3 regions of the Lactobacillus sp. PV034 genome follow, and region 3 is predicted to be linked to each of the others. Evidence: predicted binding sites of a transcription regulator. Region 3 holds the regulator's gene; each other region holds the start of a gene.

Region 1 (8,264 bases), 260 kb from region 3:
TTACTATCTATTTTTGGACTTTCTTCTTTTATTGAGGCACCACTCTGTGCATCTCGCTTAAAAGTTGCACCACTTACAGCATCGGGATCATCTACTAGTTTCTGACCAGTAGTTTCGCAGAAATACTTAACTAATGGATATAAGTCTTGTACCCATTCATAAATACCTGCATAATTTCCTTCATCATCTTCTATCCTACGATAATTATGAAGAATCATTTTATGCCGATTACCATTTGGTACAGGCATTTTAACTTCAGTATGTCCGTCTACTTTATTACGTAACGCATAAACAACTTTTTTCGCTTCTGGAATTACATCTCTCACATTCGGGTGTACCGCTCCCATGGTATCACCTACTTGACTAGGGACACGCTTAGCCAGCTTTTTCTTATCTGGATCAACTGGACGGTTGTACCAAAGAAATTGATTGTTCTCATCGACAAAAGTTAATTCTCCTAAGGTCTGATGTAACATCCAGTTTAATTGATTAACTGTTAATAAACCCGCATCTAATTTAACGTAGTCGTCACCTTCAGCCGCGTGAACTTTTTTAGCAGCTTTTTCTAACCACTCTGGATCTTCCTTATTGATTCCATCAATAGTATATTTTGCCTTACCACTAGCAGTAAAATCTTCGTTTAAGTATTTTTCTTCCGGTATTTTCTTTAACCAATCAGGCTCAGCCATTTTCTTTCTCCTTGTACATATCAATTACAACTTGATTATACAATGTAAGCGCTTTTCACACAAATACCTAATTATGATCTGGCCCAATTATCTAATACATTTAGGAAAAATTTTTCTGACCAAGTATTAATTTTCTGCCCTTGTTTCTTTAAAGCCTTAGCCCGATTCAATTCCACTAAATCAGTTCTAAAGAAGTCGCCATCGCCCATAAAAACAAAATTTGTATAGTCATCAACATGATCTTGGATAAAGCCACCTAGGTTTTTAATTGCATTCCCTAATTCAACTTCATCTAAAGTCAAATCTCCTGTAAGCACAATATTTTTATTTTTAAATGGACTTCTAAAGGCATGAGTTTGTTTTACAATATCAGGCCATTCATTAGTTAAATCAATTGACTTAACGGATTCATGTGCCCGTAACATATGAGTTTGAGTAAAGTTCTCGCGTAAATTATCATAGACTTTTTTAGTATCAAGACAATCATCTAAGCCACGGTGTTCTTGCGATTCAGCAATCCCCATTCGCTGCATACAATCAATCAAGCGATTATGAGTTTCATGATTGTAAAAACTTCTTGCTAAACGTAAAACATCAACATAGTCATTGCTCAAAACTGGCAAATGATATTTTTCAGTTAAATCATAGACAAAATTCAAGTCAAAATTAACATTATAGCCAACAATTATATCACTCCCAATAAACTGGCGATATTCCTTTATCGCTTTATCTACTGGCATCCCTTTAGTTTCAATTGCTTCCTCATCAATTCCATTTAATTTTGTTAAAAAGGCTGGAACCTTATTACTATCTGGAAACTTTACTAATTCAGAAAATGTCGCTACTACTTCACCATGACGAACTTTTAATGCTCCCATTTCCGTAATTCGATTTCGATATGGGCTAAGTCCAGTTGTTTCTACATCAATTAAGGTATAATTATCCAGAAATCCCGGTTTTTCAATACCCTTAGCTCTAATTTTTTCTTGAGCTCCAGGTATATTTAAAACGCCTTGTATAATTGAAATACTCATCTTCATGCCTTTCCAATAAGTTTCTTCTCAGTTAAAATTATTTTTATAGCTAAATTTTAGAATAGATCCTTATTTAATCCAAAAATTATGTTTAATTAATCGAAAGAAACCTATCCTTCCCACTCACTAGCGCCAGTTTCCGCATCAGTTTCTGCATTTTGATGGTACTGTGCTCCCTGCTTACTAGTGGGGTCATCTACTAATTTTTGCCCAGTTTCTTTTAAGTAATATTCAACTAAAGGATAAATATCCTCTACCGTTTCTACTACACCCGCAAATTTATGTTCTTTATCAAAGACACCCTTATATTTATCTATTACGAATCTCGTCAAGGAATTCGTTTGATCAGGAATAATAATTTCCTTTTTTGTTCCAGATTTTAAAGTAGCTAAAATATCTGATTCAATAATTTTATGCCCCAATTCTTTCGGGTCATAATTCATATCAATCAATTGCTTATAGTAAAGAAAATGACCATGAGATCCATAAAAGAAGATAGTTCCAGGATAACTAGCTAATAACTCATTAATTTGATTAACAGATAAAATACCTGCATTTAGCCGAATATAAGCATTATTGTTAATTATTCCTTTTAACTGGCTAGCCTTTTTAAGCCAATTACCTTCTTCATGTGTTAAAGCAAGTAATTCTTCTTCCATACTTATTCCTCACTATTTCAAAATTTTTATTTCTAGTTTAACGAAAGAATAAAATTAAATACAATTAAAAGAAAAAGAGCTCATGCAATGAGCTCTTTTTGCTAAGTTATTCTTGACCTTTAATTTCACGAAGTCCTTTAAGACGACGTCCACGATTAAACCACGGAGAAACTGTAAAGGCTAAAATGTCATTTACCACATAAATTAAGGCATTAACCGCCATTGCCAGGGATGCATCCCCTTGTGCATAAGTGATGCCCCAAAGAATCAATTGAAAGACTCCACTAGCTGTCCACCAGAAATATTGATTGTTGTAACGCATAAAGCACATAATTCCTGCAGTTAATGAAATTGAAAAACTAATTGCATCAATCCAAGGACGAGGATCATTAGTAAAGTGGCCAATTAAATATCCAGAAACCACATATACAAGTAAAGTACCTACAATTGCAATTACCCATTGCTTTGGGCCAAACTTACGTAAATGATTCTTAGTATCATCGTTCCAAGACTTAACTGAAAAAATAATTGGTAAATCTAAAGTAAGAATATAAGCCATTTGCTCAAAAATTGACAAATAATTTTTTGCTTCTAAGCCAGCATAGATAAAACATGCAGCTGACAACAATCCAAGCCAGCCATTAATTGCCTTAGTCGCATTGATAGCCAATACACAAAGTGTTCCAATTAACGTTCCAATAAAGGTAATTAAACTGAGAGCTGTAATTTTAGTTTCAATTAATAAAGCTAATTGGAAACCAAAAGCAAAAAACCACAACATGTAGTTTTGGATTGGCCACCCCTTAAGTTGTTTAAATAACCATACAAAATAGTTGTCTTTTTTGGTAGACACTGAACCAGTGAGTGATGTCGATTCTTGCATATTCTATCTTCCTTTCATTATTAGGTCACAATACTATATATCGTGCCTTGTCCGCTTTTTCGCATCGATATATAGTATATAAGTGAAAAAAATCGAATACAAGGATTGACATTTTCCAAAAATTTGTAAGGCCTATTAGACTGGGAATTAGAGTTCTAAAAAATTTTTCACAATATTCATAATTTATTTATAATTTAAATATAAGATATAACTAAATAAATGAAAAGGAGTAAAAATATGCTAAAAGAGTTTAAAGACTTTATTTCTCGTGGCAATGTCATGGGTTTAGCAATCGCCGTAATCATCGGTGGTGCTTTTACCGCAATTGTCAATTCTTTGGTAACTAACTTAATTAACCCCTTAATTGGGCTCTTCATTGGTAAGATTGATCTATCAGATTTAGCCTTAAAAGTAGGAGATGCTACTTTTAAATACGGGAGTTTCCTTAATGCCGTAATTAACTTTATCATTATTGCTTTCGTAATCTTCTTACTCATGAAGGCTGTCACAAAAGTTTTCCCAATGAAGGAAAAAGAAACTGCTCCATCTCAAGAAGAAATTTACTTAAAAGAAATTAGAGATCAACTTGTAAGTCAAAAAAATCAAGAAGATAATTAAAAGCGAGTTTATTAAAACTCGCTTTTTTTCGTCAAATTAATTTTATGCACGGCCTTTATAATCCCCAGTTTCAGTACCGATAATTAATTCTTCGCCTTCATTAATAAAATCTGGCACTGTTACTACCAAGCCTGTTTCCATTGTTGCTGGTTTTCCGCCACCTGCAGCAGTTGCACCTTTAATTTCGGGTTGAGTTTCAGTAACCTTCATTTTTACGGTTGAAGGTAAGTTAATCCCAATTAATTTTCCTTCATCGGTAAATTTTAATTCAACATCAATATTAGGTAATAAATAATGAGCCTCATTAGCTAAGTGTTCTTTGGGAATCATATATTGTTCATAAGTTTGTTGATCCATAAAAATATAGTTACTCTCATCATCATAAAGATACTGTGCCTTTTTTAAAGCAACATCTACTAATTCAATCTTTTCACTAGGACGCATAGTCTTATGCACCACTGCTCCACTTAGAACATCCCTTAAGTCCATTTGCATTACTGTATTACCTTTACCAGGCTTGTGGTGATTACTCTTTAAAACTTCCGTTAACTTACCATTTTGATTAAAAATCATACCTTTTTTTAAATTGATTGCTTCCATAAATTTTCTCCTAAATTTGTTTTAAGTCAATTGCGCTAATGGAATGATCAAAAGACTTAGTTACAATCATATCTGCCCGCTTTTTTGTTGGAGCAATATATTCATGTAAGTTCTTAATATTAACATTAAGCCAAACTTCTTTTGCAAATTCATCAGCTTTTTGCCTATCAGTATGAGCCCACTTATAAAAGAAATTATCGGGATTATCTCGATTAAGATCTAACATTCTATGATAGCGTTCCAGATACCACGCTTCTAAATTAGTTTCGCTACTATCCAGATAAATTGCATAGTCGACATAATCACTCGGCATCTCACCATTATTTGTTGGCAACTCTAAAATATTTATTCCTTCTACTATTAAGACGTCTGTTTGAGGTAAAATACCTACTTTATCAGGCACTAAATCAGATCGTTCTTGAGAATATAGACGATATGGGATATTAGTATTTCCTAATTTCACATTTTTTAAAAAATTATTTAGTGCATTCCAATTGATTGAAATTGGAAATCCCTTCTGATCCATTAGATCTTTAGCCGTTAATTCTGCATTGGACATCAAGAAACTATCAGTTGAAATAATCTCAACTTTTCTATCTTCTTTTTCTAAATTTGCTTTTAAATTCTGTGCAAATGTAGTTTTTCCAGCAGCAACTGAACCTGCAATTCCTATAATATAGGGACTAGATATACGCCAGTTCAATTCCTGTAATGAATTCTGCTGTACTACAATTTCTTTATTTAATACATAATTAATAAAAGCCCAGCCACTTTTAGAACTACTTGGAGGCATTAAACTCTCCCATTCATCAGGAGTTAAATGTAAATATTCTTTATTCATCTGAATCGCCTTCTTCCTTATTGCTAGTATTACTTCCGGGTTCAGAGTATCATATAACTGAATAGAAAGAAATGTTAACAATGGCAAAAAAGATAATCTTGTTTGGTGACTCTCTCCTTGCAGGTTATACTAATGGCCATCCTACTGACAGAGTCACTAACGCTTTGATAAATAATTTTCCTAAATATAATATTACTAATGAATCAATTCCTGGTTTAACCACGGAAGAAGCAGCGGACTTCCTTCCTAAACGGATTTTAAATCAGCATTATGATCTTGTTACCTTAGGTTTAGGAACTAATGATGATAGTGTTTACAACGGATTAAATGCTGGTCGTTACGCCTACAACTTAAATACACTTGTTAAAAAATTAAATCCTCATAAAGTTATTTTAATGGGTCCTTCTTATACAAATTGGAAAATTGATCCTAACCAGTCATGGCCACGTACACTTCAGTTTACTTTAATCGCACAACAGTGCAGTTTTATTCACCATTTACCCTTTTTAAACCTTAACAAAAAAATGATGGAAACTGGCCATCCAAATGAACTTCTGCAAGATGATGGAGTTCATCTTAATCAAGCAGGTATCGAATTATTAACTAATAACTTAACTAGTTTAATCAAACAAAAAATCGCCGAGTAATTACTCAGCGATTTTTATTTTTGACTAGTTTGAGCATTTTTTAATATTTTAGCTTGTTGTTGCTTCATTTCAGTCATTTGTTTTTGAAGAGCTTTAGCTTTTTTGGTTGAAATAACCATCCAATCAGATGGGACATGGAAAATATATTGTCTTTTAATTAATTCATTATCTCTACCAAAAATACCAAAGAAGACTTTTACAGTATTATTTTTATATACATACTTAGTAGTTCTAATTTCCACTTGTGGCTTTTTAGCAGTAACTGTTTTAGCTGTCATATGTTCAGTCTTAATTGGTTTTAACTTACTCTTTTGAGTAGTATGGTAAACATAAACTTTTTCTGAACCGTTGCCAAGTGGTTGATAAATCAAAATTCCCCCTGGCATCTTTGTATTAGCAGCTTGTTTTTGAAGTTGAGCTGCCATTGCAGGATTAGCTTGAATCATCGCTTGCATTTGTTGAGCTTGCTTAGCTTGTTGAGCCTTACTTGGCATTGGCACAGCAGAAGCCAACTTTTCAGTTTTAACTGTAGTAACTTCTTTCATTCCTAAATGATTATAATCATGAGCAACAATAAATCCAACGCTTACAATGGAAGCAATCATAAATATCCAAGCCCAAAAAGTATGAAATTTTCCTGGAATAATATTGAAGAAAGCAAATAAGAAAATAGCAATAATTAAAATTACAATAATCATTAATTCTTACCTCCTTCAACAGAAATCTTTGTTTGGCTAGCACGATTGCCCTTCTTCAAGAAGAAGGCTAACACTAATGCAACAATACAGAAGGCGATACTTACCCAAAAGGCTGCATTAAAACCATCTAAAGTTGCAGCTTTTGCACCAGAAGCATACTTAAGCGGAGTTGCCTTAAGTACTGAATGGGCTGGCATGTGATTCTTAGTAACAGTAGAAAGCACTGAAACAATAATTGCAGTACCAATTGAAGTTAATACTTGTCTAAAAGTATTGTTAACTGCCGTTCCGTGAGACATCTTATCAAGTGGTAATGAGTTCATTCCTGAAGTAGTAACGTTCATCATTACTAAAGATACACCTACCATTCTTACTGCATAAAGAATAGTAATCATAATCATTGAAGATTCTTCAGTTAAAAAGACAAATGGTACTGTACCTAAAGTTAAAATTACCATACCAGTAATAGCCATCTTACGAGCACCGTATTTATCAAATAAGCGACCAGTAATCGGTGACATAATACCAATCATTAAGGCACCTGGTAAAAGTAAAAGTCCTGAATTAAAGGCACTCTCGCCACGCAAGTTTTGAATATATAGTGGTAAAACCAATTCGATTCCAACCATTGCTAAGTTAACAATACCACTTAAAAAGGCTGCTAAGGCAAATTCAAAATGTTTAAAAACAGAGATATCCAAAAATGGCTTATCCATGTGAGTTTGACGCCAGCCAAACAAAAGAATAAATACAACTCCAACTGCCATGAAAGTTAAAATCACTGGATCAGTCCACCCATCATTACCAGCTTCTGAAAATCCATAAAGTAATGATCCAAAACCAATAGTGGAAGTAATTACTGACCAGTAATCTAATTTATCATCTTTAAGCGGAACAACGTCCTTCATAAAGAAAAAGGCCAAGACAATTACTACAAAAGCAATAGGAGCAATTAAACTAAAGAGGTACCGCCAACTTAAATTATCAACAATCCAACCAGATAAAGTAGGACCAATCGCAGGCGCTAGTCCAATAACGATTCCTACCGTTCCCATCGCCGCCCCACGTTCACTAGGGGGAAAAATTGTTAACATGATAGTTTGAAGTAAAGGCATAGTAATTCCTACTCCAATACCTTGGATAATACGTGCGGTTAATAAGCTACCAAAATTTGGAGCTAAGGCTGCAAAAGTAGTTCCAATAAAGAAAGTAATCATGGCAAAAAGATAAGCTTTCTTTACTCCAAACTTACCCATGACCCATGCTGAAAGTGGAATCATAACCCCATTTACCAAGAGGAAGGCAGTTGATAACCATTCAGCCGTAGCTGTATTAATTTTAAAATCTCTCATAATGGACGGTAATGCGGTAGCAAGTAAAGTACCATTTAATACCGTACAAAATGAACCGATCATCAATACCATAACAAGCAAACTGCGTTTGTATGTCTTGCCATAGATATCGGTTATTTCTTTATCCATATCCAATCTCCCTTACTTAAGTTTAACGAATACCATTTTAGGTCTATTCTAGATTATTGTCAATCAGTTTTACAATAGTGGATATAAATTTTACAATTATGATTAATTAGTTTA
Region 2 (8,264 bases), 390 kb from region 3:
TTACTAATAATCCAAAGATAGTAATCCAAACTAAAGGATTATCTAGGGAACCAAGACCAACTAAGGTCGAGCTGTTTTTAACAATTAGGCCACCATCTTGTAATCCTAAAAAGGCGATGAAGAGACCAATACCTGCTGAGATAGCATATTTTAAGTCTTGAGGAATAGCATCAATAATTAATTCACGTAATTTGAATAAGGTAATTAGAATAAAAATAATTGATGCAACAAAGACTGAAGCTAGCGCAGTTTGCCATTTCACATGCATTCCAATACATACGGTATAAGCAAAGAAGGCATTAATTCCTAGCGCCGGTGCTTCACCAATTGGATAATTAGCAACAATTCCCATAATGGCTGTACCTAAAGCAGCTGCTAAAGCAGTAGCGGTAAAAACCGCACCTGTTGGCATGCCACTTGCACCTAAGACACTTGGGTTAACAAATAGGATATAAGACATACTAATAAAAGTAGTTAATCCAGCTAAAAACTCGGTTCGAACGTTAGTACCTAACGTATCTAATTTAAAATATCTATTTAAAAAGTTCATTTTATCTCCATATCGAACATAATGTTCGTGTTCTATAATAATTTTAGGACTTTTTAAGTTTATCATTCATATAAACTGATGTAAATACGAATTATAAGTAATAGGGATCAAAAATGTGAAAAAGATTACAAGCTTTATTAGTAAAATTATTTGTAAAAAGATGATATAACAAGTTTGAAGGATGAAGGAAAGAGGGTTTTTATAATGACAGTTTATTACAAAGGATTTCCTCAAAGTACAAGAGAAAAGAAATTAAACATTGTAAACTTAAATGAATTAGAAAACGAAGCAAAATATTTAATTCCAGAAGCTGCATATTACTACATTGCTAGTGGTTCAGAAAATGAATGGACTTGGCGCAATAATACTCAAGCTTTTAATCATTTTCAAATTGTTCCAAGAGCATTAACTAATCGTTCAAATCCAAGTACTGATACTACTTTTATGGGTATGGATTTGAAGACTCCAGTTATGATCAGTCCAATTGCATGTAATGGTATTGCTCATGCAGAAGCTGAAGTTGATGTAGCTAAGGGTGCAAAAGCAGCTGGTGCCCTTTATAGTATGAGTACTTATGCTAATAAGAGTGTTGAGGATGTCCAAGAAGCTGTTGGTAAGTCACCAAGATTTTTCCAATTATATTTAAGTAAAAACTGGGACTTTAATAAAATGGTAATTACTGATGCTCTTAAAGCTGGATTTAGTGGCTTCTTCTTAACGGTTGATGCTACTGTTAGTGGTTACCGTGAAGCTAACTTACGTACCCACTTTACCTACCCAGTTCCATTAGCATTCTTTAACAAGTGGTCTGGTGGTAAAGGTGAAGGTCAAAGTGTAGCTGAAATGTACGCTTCTTCAGCTCAAAAGATCGGCCCAGAAGATATTAAGAAGATTAAGGAAATTGCCGGCGCTGATGTGCCTGTCTTTGTAAAGGGTGTTGAATGTGCTGAAGATGCCTTTTACGCAGTTGGTGCTGGTGCTGATGGTATTGTTGTTTCTAACCACGGTGGTCGTCAATTAGATGGTGGTCCAGCAACTATTGATGTTTTACCTGAAATTGCTAAAGAAGTTCACCACAGTGATCACCGTGTTCCAATTATTTTGGATTCTGGTGTTCGTCGTGGTTCACACGTATTTAAGGCATTAGCACTAGGTGCTGACTTAGTTGGTATTGGTCGTCCATACTTATACGGCTTAGCATTAGGTGGTGCTCAAGGTGTTGAATCAGTAATTGATCAATTGAACAAGGAATTATTAATTGATATGCAATTAACTGGCTGCAAGACCATTGAAGATGTTAAACACGCTAAGATTGATCACATTTCTTACAGTGCTGATTGGGGCGTTTCTTCAACTAGTCCTAGCGTCATGAAACCTTACCCTGTAACCAAAGAAAATCAAATTGAAAAGGGTAGCGAAGCTGACGCTGAATCAGGTGCTTCAGAACACGAATAAAGATTAGAGATTTAAAAAGATTAAGAATATAAAAAAACAGAGCTGAGTTTCAGCTCTGTTTTTTTGTTGTAGTAAATTAAGCATCAAGGGTAAGATCATCTAATTTTTTATCCCAATCTGCTGGTAGTTTCCCAATTTCTTTAAGTTTAAGGACAATTTGATCGATAACTTTCTCACGATCAGCCTCATTTGCCATAAAGTCATACTTATCTCCATCAATAGTCATTTTTGGAGAATAGTCATACTTTTCATACCATGGCTTATAGTAGCGTAATAAACGTTTGTAGTAATCTTCTAAAGTAGGATCATAACTCAGTTGTTCATAGTTACGACCACGTTTTTGAATTCGCTTAATCATCGTATCGTAAGAAACATCAATATGAACTAATAAATCTGGATGTTCTTTAGGCATACGATCTAATTCAGACATCATATTATTTAGTAATTCATAATATGTATCTACTTCTTCTTTGGTGGCACGTCCAATGTCAGCATTCATTTGGAAGAAAAGAGCGTCTTCATAAATTGAACGATCAAGCACATTATTATCGTCCTCTAAAGCATGCTTAATACTTTGGAAACGTGTATTTAAGAAATAAACTTGCAATAGAAATGCGTATTTTTCTGGATTTTCATAAAATAATGGCAATACAGGGTTGTCGTCTACACTTTCGTAAAAAGGTTTAGTATTTAAATATTTAGACAAAATTCCTGTAAGACTGGATTTACCGGCTCCAATAGGCCCGCTCAATACAATAACTGTCATCACGATCCTTCTTTTTATAACTCTTCTATAGATTAAAGATTACCAAGCTCTTTTAGTTTAGCATCAATCATTTTAATTACTTCTTTTTTGGCATTTTCATCTACAACAAAATCGTATTTATCACCATCAATAGCCATTTTTGGAGATTCGTCATAAGCTTCATACCAAGGCTCATAATATTTAATGAGTCGTTCATAATAAGCCTTTAAACTGGGATCAGTTGATAGCTGCTCAAATGAACGGCCACGTTTTTGAATCCGTTTAAGCATTGTATCTAATGAAACATGAATATAAATTAATAAATCTGGCTTTTTAGATGGGTTACCAGGCGTTTCAGCCATCATATTATGGAGAAGATTATCGTAAATTTTAAATTCGGTAGCGTCGGCGATATTGCTGTCTACATTCATTTTAAAAAATAGTGCGTCTTCATAAATTGAACGATCAGACACAGCATTCTTTTCTTGAACAGCCTGATTAATCTGAGCTAAACGGTGATTTAAGAGATAGACATTTAATAAAAATGTGTAATGGGACATGTCTTTATAATATAAAGGCAAAACAGGATTACTATCTACACCTTCATAGAATCCTTGAGTTCCCAAATGTTCAGCTAGAATACCTGTTAAACTGGATTTGCCGGCTCCAATCGGCCCACTCAATACTATAACTGTCATCACGTTCTTTCTATACAATATATTGTTTGCCTTACTAGTTTATTCCAAGATGTAGTGGGTAAACAAGAAAAATTTTAATTTTGTTCCACGAAAAAAAGTCAAGGCTTAACCCGACTTTTTTGAAAAAATATTTTGTTACTGTTTGTGAAAAATTAAGAAATATTATTTTATTTGCTGTATTTTTAGCTTAATTTGTCTGCTGCAAGTGGATCACAAATTATTGTTACATCTGGATGATCTTGTAAAATTGATGCAGGAACTTTTTCAGTAACAGGTCCTTCGATCATAGCCTTAATTGCATCTTGTTTTGCCTTGCCAAATGCTAATAGGACAATCTTTTTACTATGCATAATTGATTTAATTCCCATACAAATTGCTTTGCGTGGAACGTCTTCAATTTTATCAAAAAATCTCGAATTTGCCTTGATAGTATTCTGAGATAATTCAACCACATGAGTTAAGCTACCAAAAGGAGTGCCAGGTTCATTAAAAGCGATATGCCCATTGCGTCCAATTCCTAAAATTTGAATATCTATTGGATTTTCTTCAATTATTTTGTTGTAGCGTTTTACTTCCTCATCAAGATTTTTAGCAAGGCCATTAGGGATATATGAGTGTTTGAATGGTTTTTTATCAAATAAGTGTTGCTGCATAAAGTAGTGATAACTTTGTTTATTATCTGGAGCTAAACCATAATATTCGTCTAGGTTAATGCTGAATATGTCTGAAAAATCGAGATCACTGTGTACCATTTTGGAATATAAAGGAAGTGGAGAGGATCCAGTGGCTAAGCCAAGTACTTTGGCACCATTGGCCATACCGTTTTTGATAATTTCAAAAGCTTTGTCGCCACCTTCAATATTATTCTTTGTAATCATAAGCTTCATAATATAACCTCCTTATTGGTATAGTCCATCATAAGCTGAAAAATTACCCTAGTCAATACAAGCGGTTACATTATGTTGAAGGTAATCTTTTTGCTACAATTAACGTGAGGTGAGGCTAATGGCTAAACAATTTGAAGATTTAAATTTACCTAAAATGGGAATGGGTACCTGGAACATTGGTGGTAATCCAGGTCAAAGAAAAGAAGAAATCGCTGCTCTACGTTATGGGATTGATAATGGTATTAGCATAATTGATACAGCTGAGATGTATGGGGCAGGAAAAAGTGAAAGTTTAATCAAAAGTGCAATTAAAGGTTATGATCGAAGTAAATTATTTCTAATTTCTAAATTTTACCCATATCATGCTACTCCGGCCTTAGAAAGAGAGAGTTTAGAAAAGAGTTTACAGAGACTTGGTACTGACTATCTTGATCTTTATTTATTGCATTGGCGTGGGCCCACACGTTTATCTGATACTGTAGCTGGTCTTCAAGCATTACAAAAAGAGGGTCTAATTAAATACTGGGGTGTTTCAAATTTTGATACAGAGGATATGAAAGAACTTTTTGCACTTCCAGGAGGAAGTGAATGTTTCGTAAATGAAGATTTATATAATTTGGAACAGCGAGGAATAGAGTATGATTTGCTTCCATGGCAGGTAAAAAATAAGGTTAATTTTATTGGTTATTCTCCTTTTAATTCAGGCGATGGTAATACTATGCGGATTACCAAAAACTTGAAATTAGTAGCTAGAAATCATCAAGCTACACCTCATCAAATTATGTTGGCATGGACCATTCAAGGAGAGAATATGATATCAATACCTAAAGCAGGGAAAATTAATCATATGAAAGAAAATATTGCAGCTTTAGATATTAAATTAACTCAAGAAGATTTAAAATTATTAAATGCTGATTTTCCACCACCAACTAGTAAACAACCATTAGCATCTATTTAATTATCAACTTAGCAAAAATGCAGCTCCTTATGGAGCTGCATTTTTAGTTGAAGGAATTTTTATTTTACCATTAATTATTTTAAGACGAGCTTTTTGTGCTGCATCCCAAGCTTTATTAGAGATATTTGGCGAATTTGTGATATATACACCATTATTTTGTAGATTATAAGTTAGATTCTTTCCTCCAGGGAAATTTCCTTTAAGAGAATCCTGGGCCACGTTAGCAACAGCTTGATCCATTGCTTTAACAACTGAAGTTAAAGTGAAATTAGATGCTTGCTGGCCCTTTGCATAGTAATTTCCTAGTTGTTGTTGATTGGTATCAACGCCAATTACAAAAACCTTATTGTTTACGGGTTGAGCTTCATTGGTTAATTTAACGGCTTGAAAAACTCCGGTACCACTTTTTCCACTTGCTTGAAAAATGATATCAGCCTTCTTATTGATTAGGTTAAGAGTTAATTCTTTTGCTTTAGCTGTTTTAGAAAAACTATCTGTATAACTGTTCAAAAAGTTAATATTCTTATGAAGTTTTTTGGCGCCAGCTTTAATTCCTAATTCAAATCCAGTTTGATAATTAAGAGTAGCTTTATTTTGTTCACCACCAATAAAGCCAATTGTATTAGTTTTAGTTGTATAAGCTGCAACAATACCGGCTAAATAAGCTGCTTGTTCATTATTGAAATTAATTGATGCGACATTTTTTTGATGAGAAATAGTTCCATCAATAATTACAAAGTTATGATGAGGATTATCTTTAGCTGCTTGGCTAATATCAGTTTTTAAATTTGGACCTATGCTAAAAATTGTTTTGAAGTTTTTATTAATTGCTGTTTGAATTGCTGCCTTAGTCGTTGACGTAGTAACAAAATATTGGTAGCCATTATTGCCTTGTATAAGATGATTATTTTCACCATATTGCTTAAGTCCTTGCCAAGCTGAGTAATTATACGAGTGATCATTAATTGTATTATTATCTGTAACCAAAGCAACAGTTTTATTATCAGTTTTGTTGTTTGAATGTGAAGCTGATTTTTGGTGACTGCAGGCAGTAAGCGTAAAAATTAATAGTAAAAGCCCAATAAAAGTAAGAGCAAACCTTATTGAATTAACTTTTTTCTTCATAACTTTCCTTCATTTGCGATGTTAGATTGATTTTAACGTTTTTAAATTAACAAGTGGTTTTTAATTTGTCAAACAAAAAAAGAAGCTATTGCTAGCTCCTTTTTGATAATTACATTATTTAAGGTTAAAGATGATACCTAGTAAAAAGCCAAGTGCTTCAATAATAAATAAAGCATGAGTATTTTGAACAACTTTTGGAAAAGTAATTCGTTTATTTTGAACACGCCATAAAGCTTGCATGTTTTTTACTAGTAATGGGATGCAGATGACAATCAACAAGACAGACCAAGGTAAGATATTGATCATTACTGCCCAGATAGTTAATAAGTAACCTAGGACATAATTAACTACAAATAGATACAGACCACCTTTAACTCCAATATACGATACTAAAGTATGACGTCCATTATTGATATCTTCTTGGTAATCACAGACATTGTTTCCAAGCAATAATGTGTAATTACAAATTTCCGGAATTCCAGCTGCTAAAATCATTTTTCCTAAGAAGGACCAAGTAAAGCGATAATCTGGATAAATGTTGATGTAAACCATAACTAGAATAATTCCAAGTCCCATCGCAAAGGCAGCGGCAATTTCACCAAATGGTCCAGAAGAAATAGTATGTGAACCAGTAGAGTAGAAGATCGCAATTCCGTAACATAATAATCCTAGAATCCAAATAATCCAGTTATTGGTTTGAAATCCAATTAAAATGCCGCAAGCAGCTGAAATGATAAATAAGATAAGTGAAAACCATTTAACTTGAGCAGGATCTAGATGATACATTCCAATGGGGTTCTTTTTGTGATCACCAGTCTTAGCAGCCTTTTCTCGCTTATAATCCCAGTAACCATCGTTTACATTCATAAAAACTTGCAACACAATCATTGCAACAATCATTTCAATTGTTGGCCAAAGATGTAACTGATGGTAGTTATACCAGGCATAAAAAATACCTAAAATTAGTGGGATAACAGAGTTGAATAAAGTACGTGGTTCAATTAATTCATAGTAACCTTTTTTATAATCAGGTGACATGATAAGTTTAAGTCCTTTCTTAAAGTAACCCTTGATCCATTAAGTAAAGTTGATGGAACTGTTTGTTTTCTTTAAATAGAGTATGAGGGTTTCCTTCCATTTCGACAACCCCATCTTTGAAGAAAAGAACTTGGTCGATAAATTTCATCCCTTGTAAGTGGTGGGTAATCCAAATAACTGTCTTGTCTTTAAGCACGGCAAAAACTAATTGAAGTAATCTTTGTTCAGTTAAAGGATCTAAGCCTACTGTTGGCTCATCTAAGAGGACAATTGGAGTATCTTGTAAAAGTACCCTTGCTAAGGCTAAACGCTGCTTTTGACCACCAGAAAGACGTGCTCCGGCTTCTTGGACAGCAGTATTTAAACCATCAGGAAGTGAACGAACAAAATCTCCCATTTGTACTTTATCTAAAACTTCCATCATTTCATTTGGTGTGGCCTTTGGGTTAGCCATCTGTAAGTTTTCGTAGATAGTAGTGTTAAACAAAAATGGCTCTTGATTTAAGACAGAAAATAATTGTGCTCGCTCGTCTTGAAGTGCACGGACATTAATGCCGTTTAATTCAATTTCACCAGCATCTGGTTTTAAATCACCTAAAACTAATTGCAAAATTGTACTTTTACCAGCACCTGAAGGACCAATTAAAGCAGCTTTTTGACCTTTCTTTAAAGTTAAAGAGAAGTCTTTGATAATAGCTTGGCTTTCTCCTGGATAAGTAAAACTAATATGATTTAAAGTTAAAAGATCAGCTTTAGCTGGAGCTAGTTTTTCTTGAGCAGGTAAGTCTTGTTCTTCTGGTTTTAAAGC
Region 3 (8,264 bases):
ATCGTCAACTTAATAAATTAGAATCAACTTACATTAAGGCTTTACCAGAATGGATCATGTCAGATGGTAAAATTCATACTCGTTACTTACAAACTTTAACAGCAACCGGACGTTTATCTTCAGTAGATCCTAATTTACAAAATATTCCTACTAAAACAGAAGAAGGAAAACAAATTAGAAAAGCTTTTGTACCTTCAACGCCTGATGGGTATATTTTTTCTTGTGACTACTCTCAAGTGGAATTGCGGGTCCTAGCTCAAGTATCAGGTGATGAAAATATGCAAGAAGCCTTTAAATCGGGCTATGATATTCACGCTCATACAGCAATGCGTATTTTTCATTTAGATTCTCCTGATGAAGTTACTCCCTTAATGCGTCGACATGCTAAGGCGGTTAACTTTGGGATTGTTTATGGAATTTCTGATTATGGCTTGTCTAAAAATATTGGGATTAGTCGGAAGCAGGCAAAAGAATTTATCGAAAATTATTTTGAACAATATCCACAAATTAAAGAATATATGGATCAAGCAATTAAAGAAGCACGCGAAAAAGGCTATGCTGAAACAATTATGCACCGTCGGCGTTACTTGCCTGATATCCATGCCAAGAACTTTAATGTCAGATCATTTGCGGAAAGAACAGCAATTAATTCGCCAATTCAAGGTAGTGCGGCTGATATTATTAAAATTGCGATGATTAATATGCAAAAGAAGCTGGACGAACTGAAACTTAAGACGAAAATGGTCTTGCAAGTTCATGACGAATTGATTTTTGATGTGCCTAAAGATGAATTAGAGACAATTAAAAAGATTGTTCCGCAAGTTATGCAATCAGCTGTTAAATTAGATGTACCTTTAATTGCAGACTCAAATTGGGGTCATAATTGGTATGAGGCAAAATAGACTTATTTAGCTTTTAAAGAAGGGAGGATTTACAATGCCAGAATTACCTGAAGTCGAAACTGTCCGCCGCACACTTGAACCTTTGATTAAGGGGAAAACTATCAAAGATGTAACAGTTTGGTATCCTAAAATTATTATGGGGGATGCTCAAAAAGTGGCTCAACAATTAAAAGGTAAAAAAATAATCGCCATTGATCGTTATGGAAAATACCTTTTAATTAGATTAAATGAAGATTTAACTTTAGTTTCTCATTTAAGAATGGAGGGTAAATATCGCTTAGTTACTCCTGATCAGTCCAAGCAAAAACATGAACATGTTCAATTTGAGTTCACTGATGGCACGGCTTTGCGTTATGATGATGTGCGTAAATTTGGCCGGATGCATTTAGTAGAAACCGGTACTGAAAGAGTAACAACTGGAATTAGACATTTAGGTCCTGAACCTAATTCAGAAGAATTTACGCTTAATTACTTTAAAAATGCACTCGCTAAGAAAAAGAAAAATATCAAAAATACTTTACTTGATCAGTCAGTGGTAAGTGGTCTTGGAAATATTTACGTTGATGAAGTTTTGTGGCAAAGTAAAATTCACCCTTTAAGTAGTGCAAGCAAAATACCACTTGCTCAAGTAGAGAGTTTACATGATAATATTAATCACACTATTAAAAAGGCAATTAAATATCGCGGCACTAGTGTTCATACTTTTCTTGATGCAGCTGGAGATTCTGGTCAGTATCAAAATGAATTAAAAGTTTATGGTCATGCTGGTGAAGCCTGCACTAGGTGTGGAACAGAATTAGAAAAGATTAAGGTTAATGGGAGAGGCACAACTTTTTGTCCTCACTGCCAGGTATTATATTAATGACTTTATATTTAGGTTTAACAGGTGGAATAGCTACCGGAAAAAGCGTAGCAAGTAATTATTTTAGCAAGCAAGGGATTCCGGTAGTTGATACCGATAAGATTGCCCATCAACTAATGGAACCAGGTAAACGCAATTATCAAGGAATTGTTGATTATTTTGGAAAGAGTATCTTGAATCAGGATTTAACCATCAATCGTCGTATTTTAGGGCAAATTGTTTTCAATGAACCTGAGCAGTTAGCAGCTTTAAATGCAATTACTCATCCTTGGATTAAGCATGAAGCTATGCAACAAATGGTAATTTTTCACCAATTAGGTCACAAGCTTTGCGTGGTTGATGTGCCTCTTTTATTTGAAAGTGGTTGGGATGAAGATGTAGATCGCACGATTGTAATTGCGGCAAAGCAAGACCTTGAAGTAAAACGCTTAATGGAGCGCAATAACTTAGATCGCCAAGCAGCATTGGAAAGAATTCAGAGTCAAATGCCGCTAGCAGAAAAAATTAAAAGAGCTGATTATACGATCGAAAATAATGGCACAATTGCTGAACTAGAACATCAGTTAGCTGATTTATTGAAGATGCTGAGAAAGGTTGATACAGATGGAATGTCCTAATTGTCATCAAAATTCTTCGCGCGTGATTGATTCTCGTCCAAGTGATGAGAATCGCGCCATCAGACGGCGCCGAGAATGTGAAAATTGTGGTTTTCGTTTTACAACATTTGAACGAGTTGAACAGGCGCCACTATTAGTAATTAAAAATGATGGTACTCGTGAAGCATTTAGTCGTGATAAAATTTTACATGGTGTCGTCATGGCTGCCCAAAAGCGCCCAATTTCTAGCTTTCAATTAGGTACTTTAGCAGATCATGTTGTTAATGCTATTCGTAAACAGGGTATTTCTGAAATCTCCTCAAAAGAAATTGGAGAATTAGTGATGAATGAATTAGCAAATCTTGATGACGTGGCTTATATCAGATTTGCCAGTATTTATCGCCAATTTAAGGATGTTTCTGGTTTTATGGAGGCCATGGAAGATATGATTAAAAAGCATAGTAATGATAAGGGGAATTAAGAAAAATGTATGTTAGTAGCAATCCAAAACAACCTTTCTATGTTGCTAACCAAATCGTCCTAACTAGTAATGATCAAAAAGTCTTAACTAAGCTTTATCAGCCTCTAGTAGGTGTGTTAGGAGTAGGACTCTACACAACCTTAGTTAATGAATTTGATACGATTCCTTTTGCTGGAGATTATAAAACTCTCTATCAATTGCAAGATCAAACCGATGCTGATTTAAAAAGTATTTTTTCTAGTTTACATCACCTTGAAGCGGTAGGACTTTTAAAAACATTTGTTGGACAAAATCCAGTTTTGGGCGATGTTATAATCTTTCAACTTTTACCTGTTCCTAGACCGCAAGAATTTTTTGCCACTTTCCTACTATCAAGTATGCTACGTGAAAGACTGGGAACTGTTGGTTTTGAACGTTTAGTTAAAGAATTTACTCCACGCGTTTTTACTGGCTTAAAAGACGCACGAGAAGTAAGTGCAGGATTTTTTGAAGTTTTCCACTTATCGCAAAATGCGGCAATTGAACCGCCAGCAGTTGTCAAAGAAGCTAGCGCAAAGGTCGGAGAAGTTAAAGCTCCACAAGTAAAACTAACTGAAAAAGCTAAAAAAATTGACTGGGATTTTTTACTTGCACTCTTTGATGCCTACCATATTAATAAGGCAGAAGTTGACAAGCACCGCAGTGAAATTAGCCAGCTGATGGCGTTTTATGATTTGAGCGAACAGGATTTTATCAACGAAGCCATGCTTACTTTTTCAGCAGGAAAGACCAGCTTAGATATGGAGGCAATTGCAAGCGTTATTGCAGAAAATTATGGTAGCAGGCAGACTAAGACTTCTGTTGAAAAACAAATTACACCTAAGAAGGATACATTAGCTACGATCAAAAATCTTTCAAAGCAAGATGATGAATTTTTAAAGGAAGTCAATCAATATTCAGTTGTGGACTACTTATACCATCTCAAAGAAAAAAAGGGTGGTTATGTAACTGCTAATGAAAAAAAGGTGCTCTATCGTTTGCAGAATCAATATGGCTTAAGTCCGCAACTAATTAATGTATTAATCTATACCTGTTTAGAATATGACTCAGTCTTAGCGCCTAATCTGGCTGATCGGATTGCAAATGACTGGCTGCAAAAGGGCGTAACTACGGCTGTTCAAGCTATTGGGTATGTTAAAAAGCGACGCTCGCAAACACGTAATCGCCGCTACCAGGTAAATCATAAACCAGTCAAAAAAACTAGTGATTGGCAAGCTAAAAAACGCCAAACTAGTGAAACTTCAAGGGCACAGATGTCTGAAGATGAAATGAATCAAATTTTTAAAAATTTTGGAAAAGAAAATAAAGGGTAAAAAACGATGGAATCTATTTCAGAGGTTATCAAAAAAATTTTGCAGGAAAGAAAAGTAGCAGGTGATAGTGCAGAACTAGCTAAAAGCTCCCTTCAAAATTCTGCAGTTAAAGAATTTTTAACGCAGCATCAAAATGAAATCTCCAAAGAAATGATCGCTTCATCTCTGACCAATCTGTATATTTTTGCCCAACAAGTGGAAAAAGCAAATGACAAAATCATTTCTGATTATCAACCACGATTATTTATTAATGGATCAGTGATTGATATTGCGTACTTGCCAACACAGGCTAAAGCAATGGCCACTAAAAGACAGCAAGTAGCTAAGAAAATTGAATTGATCGATTTGCCTAATAAATTGCGCAAGATTGAATTAGCTCAAGTTGAGCAAACGCCTGAGAGAAGAATGGCTCTTCTTGAAATTGCTAGTTTTTTAAAATCTTTTGCTAAAGATCCCCACGCACGTGGCCTTTACCTTGAAGGTGATTTTGGCGTGGGCAAGACCTATTTATTAGCCGGCTTAGCTAATTCAATTGCAAATGAAGGTTATCAGGTTAGCTTTTTGCATGTACCGTCATTTATTGCTAGTTTATCGAGTCACTTTTCTGATAATAGTTTGAGTCAAGAAGTTGACCGTTTAGCAAATGTACCAGTTTTGATTTTAGATGACATTGGGGCTGAAACCTTGAGCGAATGGTCACGTGATGATGTTTTAGGCGTAGTTTTGCAAAAACGCATGGATAATGTTTTACCGACTTTCTTTTCCTCAAATATGGATATGAAGGCATTAGAAGACCATTTTGCGGAAACTAAAAACAGTCTCGATGAACTCAAAGCCAAGCGGTTAATGGAACGAGTACGTTTTTTAAGTAAAGAAGTTTTTGTTGATGGTAAAAATCGCCGCCAATTTAATTCATAAAAAATAAAAAATAGACTTGCAACTAAGAAATGAGCTAGTATAATTAAAATCAATGAAAGACATGACAATTTCTAACTCAGAGACAAGGATCTAGTTCTGGAAATCCTTGATTAAGAAGTTGCCCCAATTTCATCAGCCCAAATTTTAATATCGGATTAGGTAACCTTAACAACCTGTAGAGGAGCTAATAGTCTTAGCTCGAATTTTGGGTGGAACCACGTACTTTAACGTCCCAGTGCTTTATGGCACTGGGACTTTTTTATTTGGAGGTAAAAAATGAGTTTTTCTGTAACTTTACCAGATGGATCAAAAAAAGAATTTGACCAAGCAGTATCTGTTAAGGATTTAGCATCTTCAATTGCAACTTCTCTTGGCAAAGCTGCTGTTGGTGCAAGAATTGATGGTCATGTAAGACCATTAGACTACATGATTGATGGTGATGTAGAAGCAGCTATTATCACTGATAAAGATGAAGAAGGTCTAGACATTTTACGTGCTACAACTGCATTCTTATTAGAAGCAGTTGCTAAGCGTGAATACCCTGAATTGCGTCTTGGAATGCATGAAGCCGATGAAGGTGGCTTCTTTGTCGATACTGATAAGAGCGATCAAATTAAGATTACCGAATTACCAAAACTTGAAAAAGCCATGGAAAAGGCAATCAAGAATGGTGAAAAGATTGAATTCGCTACTATGAGTAAGAGCGAATTACAAGAAATCTTCAAGGATGACAAGTTTAAACTTGAATTACTTGAAAAAGAAGATAATGAAGTTGAAGTTTACAAGTTAGGTGACTTCGTTGACTTTGGTTTTGATGCCTTATTACCAAATACTGGTAAGATTAAGAACTTCAAACTTTTATCAGTAGCTGGTGCTTACTGGTTAGGTAAGTCTTCTAATCCAATGCTTCAAAGAATCTTTGGAACTGCCTTCTTCAAGAAGAGTGCATTAGAAGAAGATTTGAAGCGCCGTGAAGAAATTAAGGAAAGAGACCACCGTACTATTGGCCGTGACTTAGACTTGTTCTTTGTTGATCCTAAAGTTGGTGCTGGTCTTCCATACTGGATGCCAAAGGGTGCTACAATTCGTCGCGTTATTGAACGTTACATTGTTGATAAAGAAGTTGCAGATGGCTACCAACATGTTTACACCCCAGTTTTGATGAATGTTGATGCTTATAAGACTTCAGGTCACTGGGCACACTACCGTGATGACATGTTTCCACCAATGGACATGGGTGATGGCGAAATGCTTGAATTACGTCCAATGAACTGTCCATCACACATTCAAATTTATAAGCACCACATTCGTTCATACCGTGAATTACCAATCCGTATTGCTGAATTAGGTATGATGCACCGTTACGAAAAATCAGGTGCCTTATCAGGTTTACAACGTGTGCGTGAAATGACTTTAAATGATGGTCACACTTTTGTTGCTCTAGATCAAATCCAAGAAGAATTTGCTAAGGTATTGAAGTTAATCATGGATGTTTATGAAGACTTTGATATTACTGATTACTACTTCAGATTATCTTACCGTGATCCAAAGAATACTGATAAGTACTTTGCAAATGATGAAATGTGGGAAACTGCTCAAAAGATGCTTAAGGGTGCGATGGATGATCTTGGTTTGGATTATGTTGAAGCAGAAGGTGAAGCTGCCTTCTATGGTCCAAAACTTGATATTCAAACTAAGACCGCCTTGGGTAATGATGAAACTATGTCCACTATCCAATTAGACTTCATGCTTCCAGAAAAATTTGACTTGAAGTATGTTGGTAAAGATGGTGAAGAACACCGTCCAGTTATGATTCACCGTGGTATTGTTGGTACGATGGAAAGATTTATCGCTTACTTAACTGAAATTTACAAGGGTGCTTTCCCAACTTGGCTTGCTCCAGTTCAAGCAGAAATTATTCCAGTTAATGAAGATGCACATGGTGAATATGCTGAAAAAGTTAAGGCAGAATTAACTAAGCGTGGCTTCAGAGCTGAAGTAGACCACCGTAATGAAAAGATGGGTTACAAGATTCGTGAATCTCAAACTCAAAAAGTTCCTTACACTTTAGTTTTAGGTGATGATGAAATGAATGCTAATAGTGTTAACGTTCGTCGTTACGGAACTGAAGAACAAATTTCTAAGAGTTTAGATGACTTTATCAATGAAATTGATGCTGATGTTAAATCTTACTCACGTAAAAATTAATTAAATAAATTAAGTTAAAAGACTAACTTTCTTGCTCTAGCAGAAAAGTTAGTCTTTTTTATGTCTTTTTATGTTGTTTTTTGTTATTTTTTATTTAATTGTAGTTAATTTTATTCAAAATTTCTGATAACAACATAAGAAAAGTTTAACACTAAAATTTTGCTTTTGCCTTGATAAATAGGTAAAATAATAGTACAAAGAAAAATTAGATTTACTGTATTTTGAAAATTTATTTTTGTTATTTAATTTGTCTTTTTCTAAAATATCGAGGAGAAAAAATGATATATTTTATTAATTTTGGAATGCCAGATCATAAATCTGGAATTGAACATGCCGAGATCAAACGGTTAAATTTATTTAAAAATCATAATCAACCAGCCAAGGTTATTGCGCGTGATTGGAACCGTACTCTTCATCAGACTGCAAATGCTGCAGGGGTGGATGATGATAGTTTACTAGGAATGTTTGATTACTTCCAAGATGCAACGAAGGTAGCTGCTAAGAACTTAACAGTTGATGATTTAGATTTTGGAATTGTTAACACTAAGCGTGAAGATGAAACTGATAAGAATAGATACTTGGTTACTAATGCTGCCAATGGCAAGTTAGTAGCCCGTGTTAATTACGATCCGGTTCATGATCGTCAAGTAGTATCAACTGAATTGTTTGATGAATATGGTAATCTTTACCGCGTTGATCATTATGATTCACGTGGCTTTAGATCATTAGTTCAATGGTACACACCTGATAATAAGATTGGTAATGAAGAATGGTTAACTCCTGATGGTCGTACTGTAATTAGAACATTTAATAAATTTGATATTCACCACAAGTTAGTCAAGACCGGTTGGTGGCTACAAGAAAAGAACGGCGAGATTCATACTTTTGATACCATTGATGAATTGTTTGAACACTTCTTAAATCGAATTAATGAAAAAGGTAATA

What was found. Region 3 encodes NrdR, which represses ribonucleotide reductase genes. Its sites were predicted from a motif close to ACACNATATATNGTGT; they were not measured.
Region 1: pnuC (nicotinamide riboside transporter PnuC) is a predicted target of NrdR. The motif match lies at 3,296-3,311, and genes of this name have one in related genera.
Region 2: FP432_RS06355 (deoxynucleoside kinase) is a predicted target of NrdR. The motif match lies at 3,461-3,476, and genes of this name have one in related genera.

What each region holds. Positions count from the first base shown of each region.
Region 1 is NZ_CP041982.1:1,394,071-1,402,334, reverse strand. It holds gene FP432_RS07055 (PAS domain-containing protein) at 1-689, opposite strand, end outside; gene FP432_RS07050 (exonuclease domain-containing protein) at 761-1,723, opposite strand; gene FP432_RS07045 (PAS domain-containing protein) at 1,834-2,382, opposite strand; gene pnuC (nicotinamide riboside transporter PnuC) at 2,489-3,265, opposite strand; gene mscL (large-conductance mechanosensitive channel protein MscL) at 3,503-3,883, shown strand; gene efp (elongation factor P) at 3,926-4,483, opposite strand; gene coaA (type I pantothenate kinase) at 4,494-5,324, opposite strand; gene FP432_RS07020 (SGNH/GDSL hydrolase family protein) at 5,405-5,971, shown strand; gene FP432_RS07015 (DUF4811 domain-containing protein) at 5,986-6,669, opposite strand; gene FP432_RS07010 (MDR family MFS transporter) at 6,669-8,150, opposite strand.
Region 2 is NZ_CP041982.1:1,257,445-1,265,708, forward strand. It holds gene FP432_RS06340 (NCS2 family permease) at 1-550, opposite strand, end outside; gene FP432_RS06345 (alpha-hydroxy-acid oxidizing protein) at 755-2,005, shown strand; gene FP432_RS06350 (deoxynucleoside kinase) at 2,082-2,771, opposite strand; gene FP432_RS06355 (deoxynucleoside kinase) at 2,804-3,451, opposite strand; gene nagB (glucosamine-6-phosphate deaminase) at 3,631-4,335, opposite strand; gene FP432_RS06365 (aldo/keto reductase) at 4,454-5,293, shown strand; gene FP432_RS06370 (BMP family lipoprotein) at 5,321-6,418, opposite strand; gene FP432_RS06375 (prenyltransferase) at 6,533-7,456, opposite strand; gene cydC (thiol reductant ABC exporter subunit CydC) at 7,476-8,264, opposite strand, start outside.
Region 3 is NZ_CP041982.1:64,785-73,048, forward strand. It holds gene polA (DNA polymerase I) at 1-902, shown strand, start outside; gene mutM (DNA-formamidopyrimidine glycosylase) at 937-1,764, shown strand; gene coaE (dephospho-CoA kinase) at 1,764-2,381, shown strand; gene nrdR (transcriptional regulator NrdR) at 2,368-2,841, shown strand; gene FP432_RS00440 (DnaD domain protein) at 2,847-4,193, shown strand; gene dnaI (primosomal protein DnaI) at 4,200-5,111, shown strand; gene thrS (threonine--tRNA ligase) at 5,388-7,319, shown strand; gene FP432_RS00455 (glycosyltransferase family 4 protein) at 7,598-8,264, shown strand, end outside.